2 regions of the Halomonas sp. SIMBA_159 genome follow, and region 1 is predicted to be linked to the other one. Evidence: predicted binding sites of a transcription regulator. Region 1 holds the regulator's gene; the other holds the start of a gene.
What was found. Region 1 encodes sigma-54, which starts transcription at its own class of promoters, with help from an activator protein. Its sites were predicted from a motif close to TGGCACNNNNNTTGCTNT; they were not measured.
Positions count from the first base shown of each region.

Region 2: glnA (glutamate--ammonia ligase) is a predicted target of sigma-54. The motif match lies at 4,054-4,071, and genes of this name have one in related genera.

Region 1 is NZ_JAWJBT010000016.1:82,847-93,389, forward strand. Features, by position in the region: gene R0J87_RS11965 (STAS domain-containing protein) at 1-243, opposite strand, end outside; gene R0J87_RS11970 (MlaC/ttg2D family ABC transporter substrate-binding protein) at 240-893, opposite strand; gene mlaD (outer membrane lipid asymmetry maintenance protein MlaD) at 908-1,372, opposite strand; gene mlaE (lipid asymmetry maintenance ABC transporter permease subunit MlaE) at 1,388-2,188, opposite strand; gene R0J87_RS11985 (ATP-binding cassette domain-containing protein) at 2,189-3,010, opposite strand; gene R0J87_RS11990 (KpsF/GutQ family sugar-phosphate isomerase) at 3,292-4,278, shown strand; gene R0J87_RS11995 (KdsC family phosphatase) at 4,323-4,865, shown strand; gene lptC (LPS export ABC transporter periplasmic protein LptC) at 4,865-5,437, shown strand; gene lptA (lipopolysaccharide transport periplasmic protein LptA) at 5,462-5,956, shown strand; gene lptB (LPS export ABC transporter ATP-binding protein) at 6,001-6,726, shown strand; gene R0J87_RS12015 (RNA polymerase factor sigma-54) at 6,832-8,247, shown strand; gene hpf (ribosome hibernation-promoting factor, HPF/YfiA family) at 8,345-8,653, shown strand; gene ptsN (PTS IIA-like nitrogen regulatory protein PtsN) at 8,658-9,125, shown strand; gene rapZ (RNase adapter RapZ) at 9,192-10,100, shown strand; gene R0J87_RS12035 (HPr family phosphocarrier protein) at 10,161-10,430, shown strand; gene pmbA (metalloprotease PmbA) at 10,446-10,543, opposite strand, start outside.
Region 2 is NZ_JAWJBT010000009.1:2,663-13,205, reverse strand. Features, by position in the region: gene ntrC (nitrogen regulation protein NR(I)) at 1-476, opposite strand, end outside; gene glnL (nitrogen regulation protein NR(II)) at 473-1,531, opposite strand; gene R0J87_RS07185 (DUF4124 domain-containing protein) at 1,742-2,275, opposite strand; gene glnA (glutamate--ammonia ligase) at 2,382-3,788, opposite strand; gene R0J87_RS07175 (glycosyltransferase family protein) at 4,366-4,959, shown strand; gene R0J87_RS07170 (acyltransferase family protein) at 5,086-6,111, opposite strand; gene R0J87_RS07165 (alpha/beta hydrolase) at 6,226-7,176, shown strand; gene R0J87_RS07160 (diguanylate cyclase domain-containing protein) at 7,125-8,771, opposite strand; gene R0J87_RS07155 (hypothetical protein) at 8,916-9,227, shown strand; gene R0J87_RS07150 (hypothetical protein) at 9,388-10,056, shown strand; gene R0J87_RS07145 (hypothetical protein) at 10,269-10,418, shown strand; gene R0J87_RS07140 (metal ABC transporter ATP-binding protein) at 10,415-10,543, shown strand, end outside.

The DNA of each region.
Region 1 (10,543 bases):
AACCGTCACGTTCAATGCGTGACAGGCCCGCAACCACTCAAACAAGACGCTGATAGCAACACTGCTGGCCTTCGAAATCTGGCCGAAGTCAAAACAGACTTCCGAATGCTCTGTACCACGCAGCCACTTCACCCCGGCAGCAGCCACCTCAGCTGCCGCACTGATGACGAGGTCGCCCGTCGCGAGCAGCGTGTCGCCCTGCACGGTTAAAGACACCTCTGAACGGGAGAGCAGCGACGTCACGCGTCGCCTCCCTGCTCTAGCTCATCCACACCAATCTCTGGCGCCCATCCACGAATCACCGCATCGTAGTCGCGGTTATTTTCGCGCATGGCCTGGTCAAACTGGTTACGGAAAGTCAAACCAAGGTTGATCCCGTTCACAATCACATTGACGACGCGCCACTGGCCGTCAGAAAGACGCAGGCTGTAGCTCACAGGGTAAACCTGGCCACTGTTTGCGACCACTTCCATATCCACACTGGCTTGGTCTTCATGACGCTGGCCGCGCTGGTCGCTCAGCACACGAAGCTCGTCGTAATCAAACGTGACCAAACCACGGGTATAAGTATCAATCAGCGTTTGACGAAATACGTTAGCAAACTGGCTACGCTGCTCGGGCGTTGCATTACGGAAATAGCTACCCATCACACTCGCCCCGATGTAGCGGAAATCCGCCACGTCGTTCAAGCTGTCGTTCACCAGCGCTTTAAGTTCGTCTAAGTTATTGGCGTAGTAATCTTCTTTGCCATTGATTTGGCTCATGAAGGATTCGATATTTTCACGAATCATTGCCTCTGGCGAGGCTGTTTGCGCCTGGGCCAGCAGCGGAGTCATCAGCAGCATGCAGGCAAGCGCTAACCGCTGAACAACAGTAGATAGTGTAAGTTGCATCAGATTGACCTCTTTTAGTTGCTGACCATATTGGATACAAATTGCTGAATTAGTTCTTCAAGCACCAGCGCAGACTGCGTATCGCGAATCACATCGCCCTCCTCCAACATGTCAGGCGCACCGCCCACGCTTAGCCCAATGTACTGCTCACCCAGCAGGCCTGCCGTTAATATAGCTGCCGTCGAATCCTGAGAAAGCTGGCCCTCAAGCTCGCTGTTCAAGCTGAGCGTCACACGGGCGTCGTACCACTCTGTATCCAGCTCTATAGCTTCTACACGACCCACCGTTACACCGGCCATCGTAACGCGAGCACGCGGCTTCAATCCGCCGATATTGGCAAAATTAGCCTCCAGGCGGAACGTATCTGAGGGCGCTGAAAGCGTTAAGCCGCTGACACATAGGCCAAGGAATACTAGCCCGACAATTCCTGCCAACATAAACAGCCCCACGCCAAACTCCATGGTTTTACTGCGCTTCATGACATTACTCCACCCTTAAAGGCCGCCGAACATGACGGCGGTTAAAACGAAATCCAGCCCTAGCACCGCCAGTGAGGAGTACACCACTGTGCGCGTAGTCGCTCGCGAAATCCCTTCTGACGTGGGCACTAGGTCATAGCCCTGAAATACCGCAATCCAGGTGACGACAAGCGCAAACACCACGCTTTTAATCATGCCGTTACCGATGTCATCAATAAACGAGACGCTGGCCTGCATATTGCTCCAGTAAGAGCCTTCAAAGACCCCTAGCCACTCAACGCCTACTAAGTAGCCGCCCCAGATACCCACCACGCTAAAGCCCACGGTGAGAATAGGTAGCGCCACAAAGCCCGCCCACAGCCTGGGCGCCACTACGCGGCGTAGTGGGTCTACCCCTATCATTTCCATACTGGTGAGCTGCTCGGTGGCTTTCATTAAACCGATCTCAGCGGTCAAGGCAGACCCAGCCCGCCCTGCAAACAGCAGTGCCGCCACCACCGGTGCCAGCTCACGCAGAAGCGATAACGCCACCATTTGGCCCAGCGCCTGTTCCGCGCCAAAATCCACTAAGATGGTATATCCCTGCAGCGCCAGCACCATGCCGATAAACAGCCCTGATACCAGTACGATAGCCAGCGACAACACGCCCACAAAGTGCATTTGACGCAGCCATAACGACCACCCCTCTCGCGAGGGCACACCCACTGCTGACTGAGCAAGAAACACGGTGGCACGCCCTAGGGCTTCCACCACATCGCATCCCTTACTACCCAGGCGTGTTACTCGCGCCGCGTAGTGTGAAAATTTAGACTGCATCTACCCTGCCTTCGTTGCTAAATCGTAACCGAGAATATCCCGGTAGAGCGTCTCTGCCGGATAATGGAACGGCACCGGCCCGTCTGGCTCGCCGTGCATAAATTGGCTAACGCGCGGGTCTTGGTTCACTTCTAACGTGCTTGGAGTACCGTGCGCCACAACCTGACCATCTGCGATTAAGTAAAGATAATCAGCGATGCTCAACGTCTCTTTGATATCGTGAGAAACGACAACCGAGGTGAGCGATAGCGCTTGGTTGAGGCGTTTGATCAGTTGAACCAGCACGCCCATCGAAATAGGGTCCTGCCCTACAAACGGCTCATCATAGAGAATAAGCTCTGGATCAAGCGCCACAGCGCGAGCCAGCGCTACGCGGCGCGCCATACCACCGGAAAGCTCCGCCGGCGTTAGATGCCGTGCGCCTCTCAACCCTACCGCCTGAAGCTTTAGCAGCACCAAATCACGAATCATGGTGTCGGGCAGATCCGTATGCACGCGCAGCGGGAAAGCAACGTTCTCAAACACATCCAGATCCGAAAACAAGGCGCCGCTCTGAAACAGCATGCCCATGCGCTTACGCAGCGTAAACAATGCTTTACGCGACAGGCGATGCACATCCTGCCCATCAATGAGAATACGCCCGCGATCGGGGGTGAGCTGGCCACCGATAAGCTTGAGCAGCGTTGTTTTGCCCGTACCGCTGGGCCCCATGATCGCAGTCACTTTACCGCGCGGAATGGTCATGCTCACGCCGCGAAAAATCTCGCTTTCACCACGAGAAAAGTAGACGTCTTCAACCTGTATGAAGGGAACATCCGTCATATGCTGATTGACCTTCATCGTTGATGCCAGAACGCGTCAGTATAAACCGACAAGCCGCGGGGCAGTTTAAAAAACAGTGTTTTCGAAATATTATCGAACATCGTATCTTAACGCTACTCTCAGTAACAGTCGCGCAAATCACTGCTGTACAAGGAATGCCTGACGGCGCTCGTCAATCCCACGGGCTAATACGGCCGCCTAAAGGCACGCTTTAGCTAAATACCGCGCCAAGATGTTATTCTTATCTGTCACCTAACCACATCATGAAAACGAGACACGTCATGCGCCAGCCACTCTCTACACCCAGCCAACTGCGTGAAAGTGCGCTGCGCACCTTGCAAATCGAGCAAGCGGCGATTGGAGGCCTGCAAGCCAAGCTTGACGAAGGCTTTGACCACGCCTGCCAGCTGATTCTTGCCTGCCAAGGCCGCGTGGTTGTCACGGGCATGGGGAAATCAGGGCATATTGCCGGAAAACTTGCCGCGACCTTAGCAAGCACTGGCACGCCCGCCTTTTTCGTTCACCCTGGTGAAGCCAGCCACGGTGACCTAGGCATGATTACCCGCGCCGATGTGGTGCTGGCTCTCTCCAACTCCGGAGAAACAGCCGAAGTCACCGCCCTGCTGCCGTTGCTCAAGCGGCTTGGCACACCGCTGGTGAGCATGACAGGACGGCCTGGCTCGACCCTGGCTCGCCATGCTGACGCCCACTTAGACAGTGGCGTAGAGCGTGAAGCGTGCCCCCTTGATTTAGCACCCACCAGCTCTACAACAGCGGCGCTCGCCTTAGGCGACGCACTGGCTGTCGCGCTACTTGAAGCACGGGGCTTTACAGCTGAAGACTTTGCTCTGTCTCACCCCGGCGGCAGCCTGGGTAAGCGTCTACTACTGCGGGTACGAGACCTCATGCACGACGGTGCACGGCTGCCAAAGGTTGCGTTAGGCAGCCCACTACGTGATGCGCTGCTAGAAATCACCCGCCAAGGTCTTGGTTTCACCTGTGTGGTGGATAGCGAAGGCCGCCTTGCGGGCGTTTATACCGATGGTGATCTGCGCCGCACGCTCGACCAATTCCACGACCTGCGCGATGTGTGCGTTGACGATGTTATGACACGCCCAGGCAAACGCATTGGCCCTGACGTGCTGGCCGCCGAAGCTGTTCGCATTATGGAAGACAGCCGGATTACCGCGCTTGCAGTGGTGGATGAACAGCAGCGCCCGATCGGCGCGCTGCATATGCACGACCTGCTCGCCAGCGGCGTGATTTAACGGCGTAATAACGCTTTTTTTGCCATGGATGTTAAGGAGGCTATATGGCCCTACCTGATGCACTACTCGACCGGCTTCGCCGCGTAAAACTGCTTGCTCTGGATGTGGATGGCGTACTGACCGATGGCCGCCTCTACTTTCAGGCCGACGGTATCGAAATTAAGGCGTTTCACACCCAGGATGGGCATGGCCTCAAGCTGCTTAAGCGTGTCGGCATCCATGTGGCGCTGATTACCGGCCGTGACTCCCCCATGGTCAGCCAACGCGCTGCTGCCTTGGGCATTAGCCATGTACATCAAGGCTGTGAGGACAAGCTGACCACGCTTCGTGCGCTCTGCCAGCGTCTTGATATCACCTTAGAGCAGGTCGCTTATTGCGGTGATGACCTGCCCGACCTTGCGCCTATCAAGCGCTCAGGAGTCGGCATTACGGTGCCTAACGCCCCAGATTACATGCATACCCACGCCGACTGGATCACCGAACGCCTTGGCGGCCACGGCGCGGTGCGCGAGATTTGCGATACGCTGTTAACCTCTCAAGGGCACTGGGATGCCGTGCTCGATACGTACCTACACGGGAACTCATAATGGGTTTTAGGGTAAAAAAACGGGTTTGGATCACGGTGATGGTCGTCGCCTTAGGCGGCGTCCTGGTCTGGCTAGATCCCCGTGGCCCCCAGGAGAGCGAGATTGACCAGGAGGCGCGTGCTCAAGAACCTGGGCACGTATTAGAGAACGCCGAAATTACCCTATTTGGCGAATCAGGTGCTATTCAACAGTCCTTGGTCACTCCACGGCTGGTGCACACCCCGCAAACAGCCATGACCGACGTGATGTCTCCCCGCGCCACGCTGTTTGATAGTGAACAGCGTGAGTGGCTAGCCACCTCGAATACCGGGACCTTAAACACAGAGACACAGGCGCTAACGCTGAATGGCTCTGCACGCCTGCTCGCACCGGAAGAGGGCTGGCAGCTTGATACCGAGCAATTAAACTATGATGGCGTTACACGCCATGCCTGGAGTGATACGCCCGTGCTATTACAGCAGCCGCCTCAGCGCATGGAAGCATCACGAATGGATGTGTGGCTAGATGACAGCCAAGTCCGCTTGACCAACAATGTGCGCGGCGTTCATCCGCCTGCCACTCGTTCCCCTTAGCCACTCATGCCCCTAGGAGTCGCGATGAATGCCTCAATCCGCACTGCACTCTTTGCTTTAACGTTACCGCTGACCACGGCTGCGCTGGCTCAAGGCCAAGCCCCTATTCAGGTAGAAGCTGATCGGCTGGACCTTGACCAGCGGGCAGGCACGGCGGTCTACTCCGGCAACGTCGATATCCGCCAGGGCGAAATGCACCTGCGTGGCGAGCGCGTAGAGATCCAGCGCAATGATGCAGGCGAGCTCTCTCAAGCCATCGCCACCGGCGAACGCGCCTATTTGCGCAACCAGCTAGAAGACCAGGACACCCCGATGGAAGGCTGGGCTCGGCGAATCATTTATCACGTCGCTGAGCGCCGGGTAGAGCTTATTGATCAGGCAGAGCTGACCCAACAGGGTGATCGTTTCCAAGGGGGTCGCTTGGAGTACTTCATTGATCAGGAAGTGGTACAAGCACGCTCCGAGGTGAGCGGTAGCGACAACCAGCGTATTCGCATGACTCTTCAGCCCGAACAATAGGGAGCGGCCACGTGGCAGCATCAACCTCTACAGATTTCGCACCCGTGAAAACGCTCTACGCCCACCATTTGGCGAAGAGCTACAAACGCCGCCGGGTCGTGAAAGATATTAATCTGGAAATCACTCAGGGCAGCGTCGTGGGGCTGCTGGGCCCTAACGGAGCGGGCAAAACCACGTCGTTCTACATGATTGTAGGGCTCGTCAAATCCGATGCGGGCAGCGTCGGCATTGACGACCTGGACCTTACTCATGCGCCTATGCATGAGCGCGCAATAGCAGGAATTGGCTACCTACCCCAGGAAGCTTCTATTTTTCGCAAGCTCTCAGTCGCCGATAACATCATGGCCATTTTAGAGACGCGCAAAGAGCTAGACCGCAGCGCCAGGGAAGCACGCCTTGAATCACTGCTCGAAGATTTTCATATTACCCACATTCGCGACAACCTGGGCATGAGCCTGTCGGGTGGCGAACGCCGCCGGGTGGAAATTGCCCGCTCTTTAGCCACAGAACCTGCCTTTATTCTGCTGGACGAGCCCTTTGCAGGGGTTGACCCTATTTCCGTAGGTGAAATTAAAACCATCATTCGCGCACTCAAGAAGCGACATATCGGTGTATTGATCACCGACCACAACGTGCGTGAAACGCTGGATATTTGTGATATCGCTTACATTGTTGGCGACGGACACATCATTGCCAGTGGAAACTCCCAGGAAATCCTCAATAACCAGAAGGTTCGAGACGTTTACCTAGGGGCAGATTTCCGCCTTTAAACCGTGACCTACACAAACTTTTCTTTTAGTGGCATGCTTATTGCACTTGCACCGAGCCACAACTCGCTCTAGGGTGGAGCTTTCTGATTAACGAGTGGTTCTCAGATGGTCATGAAAGCTTCTCTCCAATTGCGCATCGGTACACAGCTGACCATGACACCTCAGCTGCAGCAGGCTATTGCTCTGCTACAGCTCTCCACGCTGGACCTCCGTCAAGAAATTCAGCAGGCGCTAGATGCCAATCCCATGCTCGAACAAGAGGATGAGTTTGGCGAGCAGGCGGTCAGCGAGCCACAAGAGGCCGAGTGGTCGGAAAGCATTCCCAACGAACTCTCTGTGGACAGCGACTGGTCGGATACCTACCAAGATACGGGCAGCCTGGGAGGCAGCAGCGAGGGGCCTGACTTTGAGCGCCAAGCCGCCGGGCAAAGCCTTCACGGCCACCTGCTATGGCAACTGGCCATGACCGACTTCAGCCCACGGGAATATTCAATCGCGGAAAGCCTGATTGATGCGCTAGATGCCAATGGCTATCTCACTCAACCGCTCAACGACATTCGTGAAGGGCTAAAAGCCCAAGGCCACGACAGCTTAAGCCCGCGGGAAATGGAAAACACCCTACTGCGCTTGCAGCAGTTTGAACCTACCGGCGTGTTTGCCCGAGACCTCCGCGAATGCCTAATGCTGCAGCTTGCCGCACTACCCGAAGATACGCCTCTACTGATGCCTGCCAAGCGGCTGGTTCGTCAGTTTTTGGAAGCGCTGGGTAAAGACGATATGCGGTTACTCAAGCGCCGCCTGAGCCTGGATGACGAACAGCTTGACGATGTCATCCGTTTAATTCGCAGCCTTGACCCCCGCCCCGGCAGCGCCTACGGCATCACTGATGACAGCTACATCACCCCTGATCTAGTGGTACGTCATGATCATGAAGGTTGGCATTTAGAACTCAATCCAGAAGCACTGCCGCGCCTGCGCATACAGCCCGACTACGCCAGCTTGATCAAACGGGCCGATAAAAGCCAAGACAACCAGTTCCTCAAAGAGCACCTGCAAGAAGCACGCTGGCTAATTAAAAGTCTCTCCAGCCGTAACGACACGCTGTTACGCGTTGGACGCGAGATTATTGCGCGCCAAATTGGCTTTTTAGAGCATGGCGAAGAGGCTATGAAACCGCTAATTCTGGCGGATATCGCCGAAGCCGTTGAGATGCATGAGTCGACGATTTCCCGCGTGACTACCCAGAAATTCATTCATACGCCGCGGGGCGTGTTTGAACTCAAGTACTTCTTTTCGAGCCAAGTGAGCGGCCAAGATGGCGGTGACAGCCACTCCAGCACTGCCATTCGTGCGCGCATCAAAAAGCTAATTCAGGAAGAGCCGTCAGGCAAGCCGCTCTCCGACAGCCGCTTGGTCACCTTGCTAGAAGAGGGTGGCATTAGCGTAGCGCGACGTACCGTGGCTAAATATCGCGAGTCGATGGGCATTCCCTCGTCGAGTGAGCGCCGCCGTTTACGCTAGTTAAACGGTACGCTGATACAAACTCGTCGCAGGGGCTTTGCAATAGCGTAAAAAGGGTTACAATCGAAGTACAGCCCGATGGATAAGGAGCACGTCAATGCAAGTAAACATCACTGGTCATCACGTTGAACTGACTGACGCCTTGCGTGACTACGTTAACGAAAAGCTGGAACGCGTTGAACGCCACTATGACAACATCACCACGGTGCAAGTGACCTTATCTGTTGAGAAGGAGCGCCAGCAAGCAGCCTGTACGCTGCATGCCGCAGGGGCAGACCTTCACGCCGAAGCGCTTGATAACGATATGTATGCCGCCATTGATGCGCTAGCGGACAAAATTGATCGTCAACTCGTTAAACATAAGGAAAAAGCACAAGCTCGCGCCCAGGGCGCAGGCGTGCGTTAACTCAATGACGTTGGAAACCATCCTCCCCCCGGAGCGCGTGCTTTACGATGTGCCCGGGGGCAGCAAAAAACGGGTGCTGGAGTTCTTCAGCACCTTTATCGCCCAAAACACACCCAGCCTCGATAGCCAAGAAGTGTTCAGTCGCCTGATTGGCCGCGAGCGCCTAGGCAGTACGGGGATAGGCAACGGAGTTGCTATCCCCCACGCACGCAGCCCACACTGCAATGCCCCTATCGCTGGTTTTCTAAAGCTCGCCGAGCCGGTCGATTTTGATGCCATTGATGGCGATCCGGTGGATCTGGTCTTCGTTCTACTGGTACCGGAAGAGGCAGATGACACTCATCTAGCTCTACTGGGCCAAGTGGCCACCATTATGAACGATGCCAATACCCGTCAGCAGTTACGCAAGGCCGCCAGCCAAAGAGAGCTTTTGGCACTCATGACCGCCAAAATCCGAGAGCAAGCCACTTGAGGTTTTAACAGGTTCATACAGCGCAGCCACACCTTATTTCCACGTTTAAAAGCCAAGAGAAACGCTATGCAACTGGTGATCATTAGCGGCCGTTCTGGGTCCGGTAAATCTATCGCCTTACAAGCGCTGGAGGATCTTGGCTATTACGCTATCGACAACTTGCCCGCCATGCTACTGGGCTCATTAATTGATGAGCTACGCGAACAGGGTGAGCGTACTCGCATCGCGGTCAGTATCGATGCACGCAACCTGCCGACGGCACTTGAACGTCTGCCGTCGCTGCTGGAAGAGCTACGTCAGCGAGAAATCCAGTTTCAGGTGATTTACCTGACCACAGATGCGCGCATTTTGTTAGAGCGCTACTCCGCGACTCGCCGTCGTCATCCCTTAACAAGGGATAGCGACATGACCCTGGAAGAGGCCATCGATAAAGAGGAAGAGACGCTCAATGAGATTCGCGATCTCGCCGATTTACTGATCGACACCTCGCGTCTCTCCGTCCATGATCTGCGCCGCCGCATTACTGACCAAGTCGCTCACCAACGCAAAGATCAGCTAACCCTGACGTTTGAGTCATTTGGCTATAAGCGCGGCGTACCGATGGATGCGGATTTAGTCTTTGATGTTCGCTGCCTGCCAAACCCCTATTGGGATCCTACCCTGCGCCAATATACGGGGAGAGACGCGAATATCGTGGCCTTTTTAAGCGGCTACCCAATCGTCGAAGCGATGTCGAATGATATTCAGGCCTGGCTGGAAAAATGGCTTCCCGCTTATCAAAATAGTCAGCGTAGCTATATGACGGTTGCGATTGGCTGCACAGGCGGCCAGCACCGCTCTGTATACATGGTTGAACAACTCGCCCAAAAGCTTGTTAAGCAAACGGGAGAGGTTCAATTAAGGCACCGCGAGCTTGGCCTACAGTACACATTAAGCGAAGAGCCTGCAAAGCCGTGCGCCGCCAGTACGCACTGAGTTATTAGACCCCAGAGCAAGACTCAAGTATCAAGACCCACTCGGCAAAAAGGAACCAGAGTGCCCGAAAGAACGTTAACCCTTACCAACCAGCGTGGCCTTCATGCCCGCGCGGCCACCAAACTGGTGAAATGTGGCCAGCAATTTTCTGCGAACATTGTCGTTTACAAGCAGCAGCAGAAAGCCGACGCCGCCAACATTATGTCACTGCTAATGCTGGCGGCTCCCTGCGGTACTGAGCTGGTCGTCGCTGCGGAAGGAGACGACGCCGAACAGGCGCTTGATGCGATTGAAGCCCTGTTCGACGCTCGATTTGACGAAAACCAGTAAGCCAGGCCAGCCGTATTAACTACCCGCCACTGTCATCGCATCAATAAGCCAGCTGCCCGTGTGAATACTGCCACGGGTATCGGTGTCATCGCCTACGCCCGAGAGCCCCGCGA
Region 2 (10,543 bases), on a different contig from region 1:
ATGGCGCGAAAGACTTCCTGCATGGCCGGGGCTTCGCCGATGATTTCGGCGCTCAAGCCCTCAGGCACGCTCACCGGCCGCTGGCGTTCACGGGCATGAGCCACCGCGCGGCGTACCAGCGCCAGCGCCTCATCCACATCAAACGGTTTGGGTAAGTACTCAAACGCCCCGCCCTGATAAGAGGCCACGGCGCTGTCTAAATCAGAGTGCGCGGTCATCACAATGACCGGCAGGTCTGGGTGGGCTTCACGCACCCGCGACATTAAATCCAGCCCATCAATTCCCGGCATACGAATATCGGTGACCAGCACATCCGGCGGGTTTTCTAACAGCCTGGGTAGCGCTACATCCGCACGCTCAATACATTCGACATCCAGGTCTGGCTGAGCCAGCGCGCGCTCCAACACCCAGCGGATAGCGCGGTCATCATCGACAATAACCACCCGTGCAACATCGGTACGTGTCGCCTCAGTCATGACGCTTCTCCGGTGCAATTAATAACCAATGGAATCAGTAAACGAAATTCGGTGTGTCCGGGTCGTGAGTCGCATTCGATCAATCCTTGATGTTGGTGCAAAATTGACTGAGCAATCGACAGCCCCAAACCGCTGCCTTCCGCGCGGCCAGACACCATCGGGTAAAAAAGAGTTTCACGCAGCGCCTCTGGAATGCCTGGGCCGTTATCAATCACGCCCACTTCGCTCACCAGCCGGTGCCGCTCGGCGCCCAGAGTGAACTGGCGGCGGGCACGGGTGCGCAGAATCAGCTCCGGCGAGGGGGTCTCTGCATCGCTCATGGCCTGCACTGCGTTACGCGCCACGTTCAACACCGCTTGAATCATCTGAGATTCGTCACCGGAAAGGTCCGGCAGGCTGGGGTCGTAATCACGGCTGACGGTGACATGGGGGTGCTCGGCAATCAGTAGCGCTCGCACCCGCTCCAGCACTTTATGAATATTGACCGGCTCGTGCTTAATGATGCGATTCGGCCCTAGCATGGAGTCCACCAAGTCCCGCAGCCGATCAACTTCTTCGACGATGATATGGGTGAATTCCCGTAGGGCCGGGTCGTCTAGGTCCCGCTCCAGCAGCTGTGCTGCGCCGCGAATTCCGCCCAGCGGGTTCTTCACCTCATGAGCTAACCCTCGCGCTAGCACCTTAATGGTCTCTTGACGGGTGGTCAGGGCTTCTTCTCGCGAGATCTGCATCAAACGATCACGGGGTTCCACTTCCAACAGCAGCTCATCCGCCGAAAGCGGTGTCACCGTGTAGTCAACGGTCAAGGGCTCACTGTTCAGCGGGGTAATACGCGCTTCTCGCTGGGTATAGGGATGAAACGCATCGCGGGCTTTAGCTAGCACTTCGTCAATGCTTTCATCGCCGCCCAGCAGGGTATCTAAACTGATGCCCTGCACGCGGCTGAAACTTACTGCCAGCAGCGCTTCCGCCGCTGGGTTCATCCAGCGGACGCGGAGTTCACCGTCGAGCAGTAGAACTGCAGTGGTGAGGTGTTCAAGTAAGCGCTGATACATGGCGTGTCCTAAAACGTCGCTATGATAAATACGAAGCCGCACTGATCAATAGAAAGAGTGGTATTAGAGGAGGAACTGCAAAAAGCGCGCCAATTCGGCGCAAACCGCGATTTGCACGGCTTATGGGCAGGGCACGGGGAGAGCACGACCCTTTATAGCGCAATCGCCCGTCAACACGACCGCCTTAATGCACCATTGTAGTGCACTATGTTATTCGGCAATAAAAATAGTCACCGGATCAGTGCGGTGCTGCACTCGCCCCTGGTTGTCTAATAGCTCAGCCTGCAACCGATGCTGACCCGCCGAGAGGCCAGCAAGCCAGAAGGCATCGCTATGCAGAGCGGATTGGCTAAGCTCGCCATTCACCAGCAGTTGAATTTGGTGGTCGTCTCGCAGTGGCGGCACCACATGCACTTCCACCGGCGTCATACCGCCATGCACGGAAGCACCGCTAGCGGGATTCGCAATCGTAAAACGGTCATAAGGCATAAACGGCTGCCCCGGCCTGCCCAGGCTGCGCGGTGCCGCTGTGGAAGGGCGCGACGCCGATGGCATGCTGGGCAACGGTGCCAGCGTAATGGCATCCCCACCCCGCTCAGGGTTATCGGTAAACGTCACGTTGCCCTGCTCATCCACCACGCGATACACCGTTTGCGACTGGGCTACGCTTACCCACAGGCACAGTAGAAGCACCGCCGCTGTGGATAAGCCTATTCTGTGTTGCAAACGTCGTCTGCTCATCATTACTAGCCCCTGAGTCTTCGCTTCCATAAAAAAACCCCGCCGAGGCGGGGTTTTCTGGCTAATCACACCGCAAGGGTGATTTTAGCACCGTCATTAAAGACCGTTCTTAGCAAGAGTAGTACATGTCGAACTCGATCGGGTGAGTCGTCATGCGAATACGCTCAACGTCTTCCATCTTCAGTTCGATGTAGGCATCGATCATATCGTCGGTGAACACGCCACCTTCGGTCAGGAACGCACGGTCAGCGTCGAGTGCTTCCAGCGCTTGATCCAGGCTGTTGGCAACGGTCGGTACGGACTTGCCTTCTTCCGGCGGCAGGTCGTACAGGTTCTTATCCATGGCATCGCCAGGGTGGATCTTGTTCTTGATACCGTCGATACCCGCCATCAGCATCGCTGCAAACGCCAGATAGGGGTTGGCAGTCGGATCAGGGAAGCGAGTCTCTACACGCTTGCCTTTCGGGCTAGCGGTGTAAGGAATACGGATAGAAGCAGAACGGTTACGGGCACTGTAGGCCAGCATGACCGGTGCTTCGAAGCCCGGTACCAGACGCTTGTACGAGTTGGTAGAGGCGTTGGTGAAGGCGTTCAGGGCACGAGCGTGCTTGATGATACCGCCAATGTAGTACAGCGCCATTTCAGACAGGCCCGCGTACTCGTCGCCAGCAAACTGGTTCTGACCATCTTTCCAGAACGACTGGTGTACGTGCATACCAGAACCGTTGTCGCCTACCAGCGGCTTCGGCATGAAGGTAGCGGTTTTGCCGTAAGCGTGTGCCACGTTGTGGATCACGTACTTCATTTCCTGAACTTCGTCAGCTTTCTTCACCAGCGTATTGAATTTAACGCCGATTTCGTTCTGACCTGCGTTAGCTACTTCGTGGTGGTGTACTTCCACGGTTTGGCCAATCGCTTCCAGAGTGTTACACATCGCGCCACGGATATCGTGGAAGCTATCAACCGGCGGAACCGGGAAGTAGCCGCCTTTCAGGCGCGGACGGTGACCCAGGTTACCGCCTTCTACTGTACTGTCAGTTGCCCAAGCGCCTTCATCAGACGTGATTTTGTACATAGAGCCCTGGATGTCGGACTTCCAATGTACTTCGTCAAAGATGAAGAATTCCGGCTCTGGGCCAAAGAAAGCGGTGTCGCCCAGACCGGTAGACTGCAGGTAAGCTTCTGCACGCTTAGCGATAGAACGCGGGTCGCGATCGTAGCCTTGCATAGTAGCCGGCTCGATAATGTCGCAACGCAGAATCAGGGTAGCGTCTTCGGTGAAGGGGTCCAGGAAGCCGGTGCCGTCTTCCGGACGCAGGATCATGTCAGACTCGTTGATGCCCTTCCAACCATTAATGGAGGAACCATCAAACATTTGACCGTTTTCAAAAAACTCTTCATTCACGTCGCGTGCCGGTACGGTGACGTGCTGCTCTTTACCGCGCGTGTCGGTGAAACGCAGATCTACCCACTTAACATCATGTTCTTCGATTAGCGCGAGAGTCTTGGCTGACATAGTGTCCTCCGATATGAGCGTGGCTTAAAGCGTGTAACTGTAAGCTATCGATAAAAGTGTTATTCAACAAATCGTTCAACACGCAGCTGCATGTGGCGCGTTTGTCTTTTTTGTTCGCTAGACGTTTGCTTGACGATAGATAACAAATCGCTCAGCGATCATTTCAGACCGGCTATCGTTGTAGCACGCCGCGAGGCTTCTGCCTACGACTCGCTAGCCGCTGTAAAACTGTTTGCAAAACTGCCTGCAAATCACTTGAAAAACAAAAGCACATACCGTGCCAACCCTGCACCATAATGGGATTAAAAAATATCAAGGCATTGTTTTATAACTATAAAAATCATACTGAGTCGTGCTTCGTAATGCAGCAAAGGGGCATAAAAAGCGTGGAGACCATCATTCTTTTTCACTGATCGCACATAATTGGTGCATAAAATATCCATATCGCACCAAAAATGATCATAAAAAAATAAATATCCGCCATTGCCGTTAAAAACTTTCTCTTGCTACACAAAGAAACCCACATCTACAATAAATTACAATCAGATAGGTTTCATAACAAAAGGAAGCCGCGTGCATGGGTACGGTTTGCTTTATCGTAGATGCTTCAGTGACAGGAGCCTTGCTACCGCGCCACTTACGCTCTATCCGCCGGTCTGGTCTGGCTGACCACATGGTGCCCATCATTGTGACTTGCTCACAGACAGACGAGCGGCTCACCGACCTTGAACAGCGCTATCACGCCCACTGCCTCGTCACGCCCTCTCACACGCTGGGTGCCCGACTCAATCAGGCGGCGTATGTCAGCCAAGCGGAGTGGCTGCTGATTGCACTACATAAAAAACCTATGGCAGCGCAGCTGTACTTACTCTACCCCCAGCTTAATAGCGCGATGGACGCACTGTTAATCAACGCCGCCGCCCCGCGACTGTCAGAACGGCTACTGCTGCACTTTCTCAGTTCTGCCGTCACGGTACCGCCCTATATCGCCATTCGCCGGGAATGGCTTGAGCGCATTGGTGGCTTTGATCCAGAGTTGGATGAGCCTGCCCTGCTCGACTTCTTGCAGCGCCTATACGCCTGCCCTACGCGGCTAAAATCCTTAAGCGGTGAATCGCTTGGCCTTGCACGAGGGTCGCCAGACGGCACTTCCCCTACTCACTCGCTATAGCGTCTACGCTCCTTCCTGCTTTTCCCTTGCCTCTGCTCTTTGTAAAACGTCGACTCCGCTGTCACTACTTACTGCTTGCTACTTACTGAAACCTAAGAGCTGAGAGCTGATGACGATTTGCATCCCTCAGACCTTTAAACGCTTACCAAACAGCATCGCGCCTAGCGTAGTGGTATTGGCCGCCTTGTTGAGCAAAATCGACCCAACGCTACCGACTACGATCAGCAACAGCGCATACGCTACCAGCGGAAGAGCGTTGATGCCCACCAACGTATCGGTCAAGGTGAAAAACATCGGGTGTGCGAGGTAAATTCCGAACGAGTAGGCATTGATATAGCGCACCCAGCCAGGGGCTCGACGCCCTTTTAAGCCGCGCATCAACGCCAGTGTGAACAGCACGAAAAACGGAATGACCCACACTTCTTTGGAGGAGAACGCCAGCCAGTGGGCAAAGGTGGCCAGCACGATGAAACAGACAAACAGCGCAAGCCAGCGGGGCTGGGAGAGGGTTTGCAGCCATAGGGGGCGCTCAATCAACGTTTCGGAAGGCGTTAACGGGTAGTAGCGCACCAACACCAGCGCTAAGAAAAACAGGTACACCCAGCCTAGTGGTGCGATCCACAATAAATAGCCCGGCGGCTCAATCTCGAACCAATACGCGAATCCCCAGTACGCCATGCTTACCACACAGGCCGCACACAGCCACGTTACGGGGTGAAAGCGCCACAGCTGCCAGCGGGTGTAGGCCCAGTAGGCGGCATAAAACTGCATAGCGATGATCAAAAAATAGCCATGCCAACCCGCATAAACAAAATAGGCTTTTGCGTTTTCCCAAAAGCCTATGGCGTTATCACTATCGGCCAACTGCCACCACTGGGCAGTGGAGTAGATCAACCCATACACCAAATAGGGCAGCATGACGTACTTCAGCCGCTGCAGCAGAAAACCCGGTGGCACCTCCTTGTCATAGCGAACGGCAAACACAAACACGGAGATAAACAGAAACACCGGCGTGCCCAGCACCAGGGGAATCCGCATCAAATCGGTCACCACGTTATCCACCCGCTGATTCAGATGGTCCAGCCAGTGAAATAAAAATACGGCCACACAGCCGTAAGCACGCAGCCAGTAAATCTCCTCTATTTTCTGCATTAACCCTCCCACCCAACCACTGCTGCTAGGCTTAGATATAGGCTTACGTGAATGAACACCTCGGCTTACAGCGTTGTCCGACCATTCAAACGCCGGTAAATTCCTGGAGGCTTTATGCTCAAAAAACCGACCCTTGCGCGTTGTAAACGCTGGGCAGGCTATGTGGTTGGCTTCTTTGGTTGGCTAACGCTGAGCAGCCTTACGTTTGCTGGCGAGGTATCCCGCGAGCAATTCTTCTCGCCCACACTGGGTTACGATTACCCCTACACCGTGTATTTACCCGAGGGGTATGACAAACAAGCGTCAGCGCCCTACCCGGTGATTTACCTGCTGCACGGCTCTTTTGGTAACGAGCTGGACTGGGCCACGCGGGGCAACCTGCCTCAAACCGCCGACCGACTCATCGAGGCCGGGCATTTGCCACCCGCAGTGTTTGTAATGCCCGGTAGCCGAAGCTGGTGGGTAGATGGGCACAACGAAGCGGCTCACAGCGCCTTTTTTAACGACCTGCTGCCGCATATCGAAGCCACCTACCACGTGGGAACAACCCGCCAGCTGCGCGGCGTGGCGGGGCTCTCAGCGGGTGGTTATGGCGCACTCAACTTCGCCCTAGAGCGGCCCGACATGTTCGCTGCAGCGGCCGCGCTTAGCCCGGCCAGTTACGCCCCCACACCGCCAGAAAACTCCTCCGCTATGCGGCACCCAGCGTTTTTAAATAAGCAGGGGGAGTTTGATCAAGCGCTCTGGGAGCAGCTGAATTACACAGCGCACTTAGAGAGCTACCGCTTACAGGTCACGCCACGCCCTCACGCTGAGCATAGCGACACCCCGCCCGTACCGCTTTACATTAGCGCCGGACGAAGTGATGTGTACGATGCAGAGTTTCATGCACGCCTGCTGCGTCAATCCATGGAGCGTATTCAACCGGGGCAAGTGCGCCTAGACCTGTACCCTGGCGGGCACACATGGCGGGTATGGCGAGCCAGCTTACCCGCCGCTTTGAACTTTATGTTTCAGTACGTAGGCGAAACCTCGGCAACGCCTGCGGCAGATGAAGGAGCGTAAAGCACCGCTCGATTGCGTCCCTCAGCTTTGGCCTGATACATCGCTTGGTCGGCACAGTGAATCAACGTGGCTTCTTCACCCGCATGCAGCGGAAAGAGCGCCACACCAATACTGGCTGACACACAGACATCCGCCACCGTTAATGCAAACGGCTCTGCCAAGGCATGGCAGAGCTGTTGAGCGACTGCCAGCGCTTCCTCTTTCGTAACAGGGCCGTCTAACAGCGCCACAAACTCATCGCCGCCAATACGGCCGACCATATCGGTGCCGCGTAACCGAAGCCGCATACGTTGGGCCGCCTCTTTGAGCAGCTGATCACCCACGCCGTGCCCCCAGCGGTCATTCACCGGCTTAAAGTGATCTAAATCGATAAAAAGCAGCGCTAGCTGGCCATTTTTCCGCAGCGCCTTCGCCAGCGCCCGCCCCAACTCGTCAAAAAACATCGCCCTGTTGGGCAAGTCGGTCAACGTATCGTGCTGAGCTAAGTGCAGCACGCGCTGCTCCATCTCCCGGCGGGGAGTAATATCGTGAGAAATCCCTAAAAAGCTCGTGACGTTCCCCTGCTCATCGACCAGCGGCGCACCGTTGGTAAAGTGCCAGCGCCACTCACCGTTGGCATGCTTTACGCGATACTCAATCAACCCCTGCGGCTCGGCGGTGTGGTACACCTTGGCGATATAGCGGCGGCACGCCTCTAAGTCTTCTGGGTGCAGCACAAAGCTCATGTTACGCCCTAATACCTCGTGCACTTCATGCCCTAAAATGCGTGGCCAGTTCGGCGATATATAGGTCATGGTGCCGTCTGCGCTCAGCGTATAAATAATATCGTTGGCCTGTTCGACCAACTGACGGAACCGCTGCTCGCTGGACTTTAACGCCGACTCTAAGGCCTTACGCTGGGTGATATCGTTGGCATAGCCTGTCCATACTATGCTGCCATCCGGCTCACGGTGGGGGTGATCGTTCGCTTCTACCCACAGCATCTCACCGTTGCGGTGAAACATCCGGAACTCTTGCTTCCAAGGCGTTAACGTTCGCGCGCTCTCCAGCGAGCTTTCAATGACCGCATCGCGATCCCCTGGGTGAATGTTGGCCAGCAGCGCCTGAGCATCGTCCAGGGCCTCATCGACCCGAATGCCAAACAGTTCCACCACGCGCTGCCCCACATAGGTGTAGCGCCACGTGCCCTCTAGCGAGTAGTGCAACTGATAAATAAAGCCCGGCAGTTGCGACAGCAACGCATCCAACGACTCCCCAAACGGCAGCGCCTGCTGAAAAAGTGACCCGCAGACCGCGCGGTACTCTCCTTCAATCACAGGAGACAGCTGCAGCTGCCAGCTGCGTGGCGACTCCCCCCAAGCCACCATCAGCTCCTGCGCCGCCTGCTGCTGATCGCAGGCTTGAACGGCGGCCAAAACGTTGCTGGCATCTAACGGAAAGCAGCTCGCCAGGGCCAGTTCACTGTTGTCAGCGGCCCAGCCCACCACGCGCCGAAAAGCCGCGTTCGCATATACATTCATCGCACCAGGAGCTGAACGTTCAACCACAAACAGCGGTGTGCCCGACTGCTCAAATAGCGCACGGTACGGATGCATCGCCACCTCCCCCCAGGTTCCCTTAAACAAGTAAGTTAAGCGCACAGGTAAAGGCTGTCTATGAACATTGGCCGAGTTCCGCCAACGCACACTACACTGAAAGCGCTTGCTTATTTTCTAACGGCTTATGTAAGGACACTGACCATGCATCAACACGTTGAATGGGACGACCCCGGCAGCGCCAGCGTCGCCGCCCACTTTAAAAACGACCCCGACCACACGCCCCCCTACCCCGGCGCGATCCTTTCCGCCCGCTACCAGGGCCGCATTGTGCGGGTCGAAGTCGAAACCTACCGAGAGGAAGATGCCGTCAGCATCGGCCGCGTTGCCGCCATTCTCGACCAGCACGGCCACCGTTTTAAGTCGCACCAGAAACTCAACGTAGGCGATATTGTCCGCCTCCCCGACGACAAACGCGCCATGGAACGCTGGGTAGAGGATGAGGAGAAGGAGTAACCAAAGCGTCGCCAGACAGACTCTTGGAATCACTGGTGGCGATAGGCATGGCATGGGAGTTCGTACCTGCCCATCCTCAAGCAGCACTGGGTCGCTCAAGCCATACGCCCTTGCCGTGCTACGATTAACGCTTTCATATCGATTACTTTGGGGCTCATCCATGCAGTTACGTCAACGTTTACGAGCGGGCTTAGCGGCGGGGGCGGTGCTGTTGGTGTCGCTGCCTGTTCAGGCACAAACCAGGGCGGATTGGGCGGCTTACGATGAGGTATTTGAGCGTGGGGCGCAGCACGCGCAGTGGTGGGATGCGGGTTGGACGGGCATCTATGCCGCCAGCCTTGCGTATGATGCTTACCAGTCCAGTGAAGCCAGCGACCCGGACGACCGTTTTGACGCCCGCGTTGGGGTCGTGAAATCCGCCTTAGCGCTGGGTGGTATGCTCACCGACCGCCAGCCGCATCAGGCGGCGCTGGTAGAGTACGAGCGCCTTAAAGCGCAGGGCGAATTAAGCGGCGTGCAAGCCTTGGGGTTGCAGCTGGCCCAGGCAGAGCGCGAGCGCCGGGGATGGAAAGCGCGGGTTAGCTCGCTGGTGGTGAACACGGTGGCAGGCGCTGTGATTGCGGCTGACGGTCGCGAGCGCGATGGTGCCATCAACTTTGCGACGGGCATGCTGATTAATGAACTGCAAATTTGGACGCAGCCGAACCAAGCCACCAGCGCGATCAACCGCTTTCAGCCCGCCCGCGTTTCGTTTGGCCCTCTCACACTGGAAGGTGAATACGCGCTGATGGTGTCGCCCCAACAGATTGGCGCTACCTGGCGCTATTAAACCGCCTTTACCTCCGCCATTTGCCTGCCCCTCACCGTGCCCGCTGTTGTTAGCCCTTTCGTCATTCGACTGACGGGGCACTTTTTACGTTGCTCAACGATTAGCGCGCTTACCGTTGTCAGCACGCTGTGAGCGCGTAAAATATCCGCCACTTTTTTTGGTTTCACCAAATGTTATGTTATAACTTATTTATTCGTTAGCGAGGTCGCTCGATGAGTGAGCATATGCATCGTCATAACAAGGAAGGTCCTTGTCATTTTTCGTTGATGTCGCTGTCGGCCACTAAGCGGCTGGGCTTTGTCGCGCTACCGCTGTTTGCCCTGTGGGGGCTGGTGGTGTGGGCAGGCGGGTGGCCGCTATGAGCGAGCGTTCCTCTTCGCGCTTGCAGTTGCACGACCTGCACTTGGCCCAGGGCCGCCGCACGGTGCTAGAGCATGTGGATGGCGATATTAAACCCGGCGCGATTACCGCATTAATTGGCGCGAAC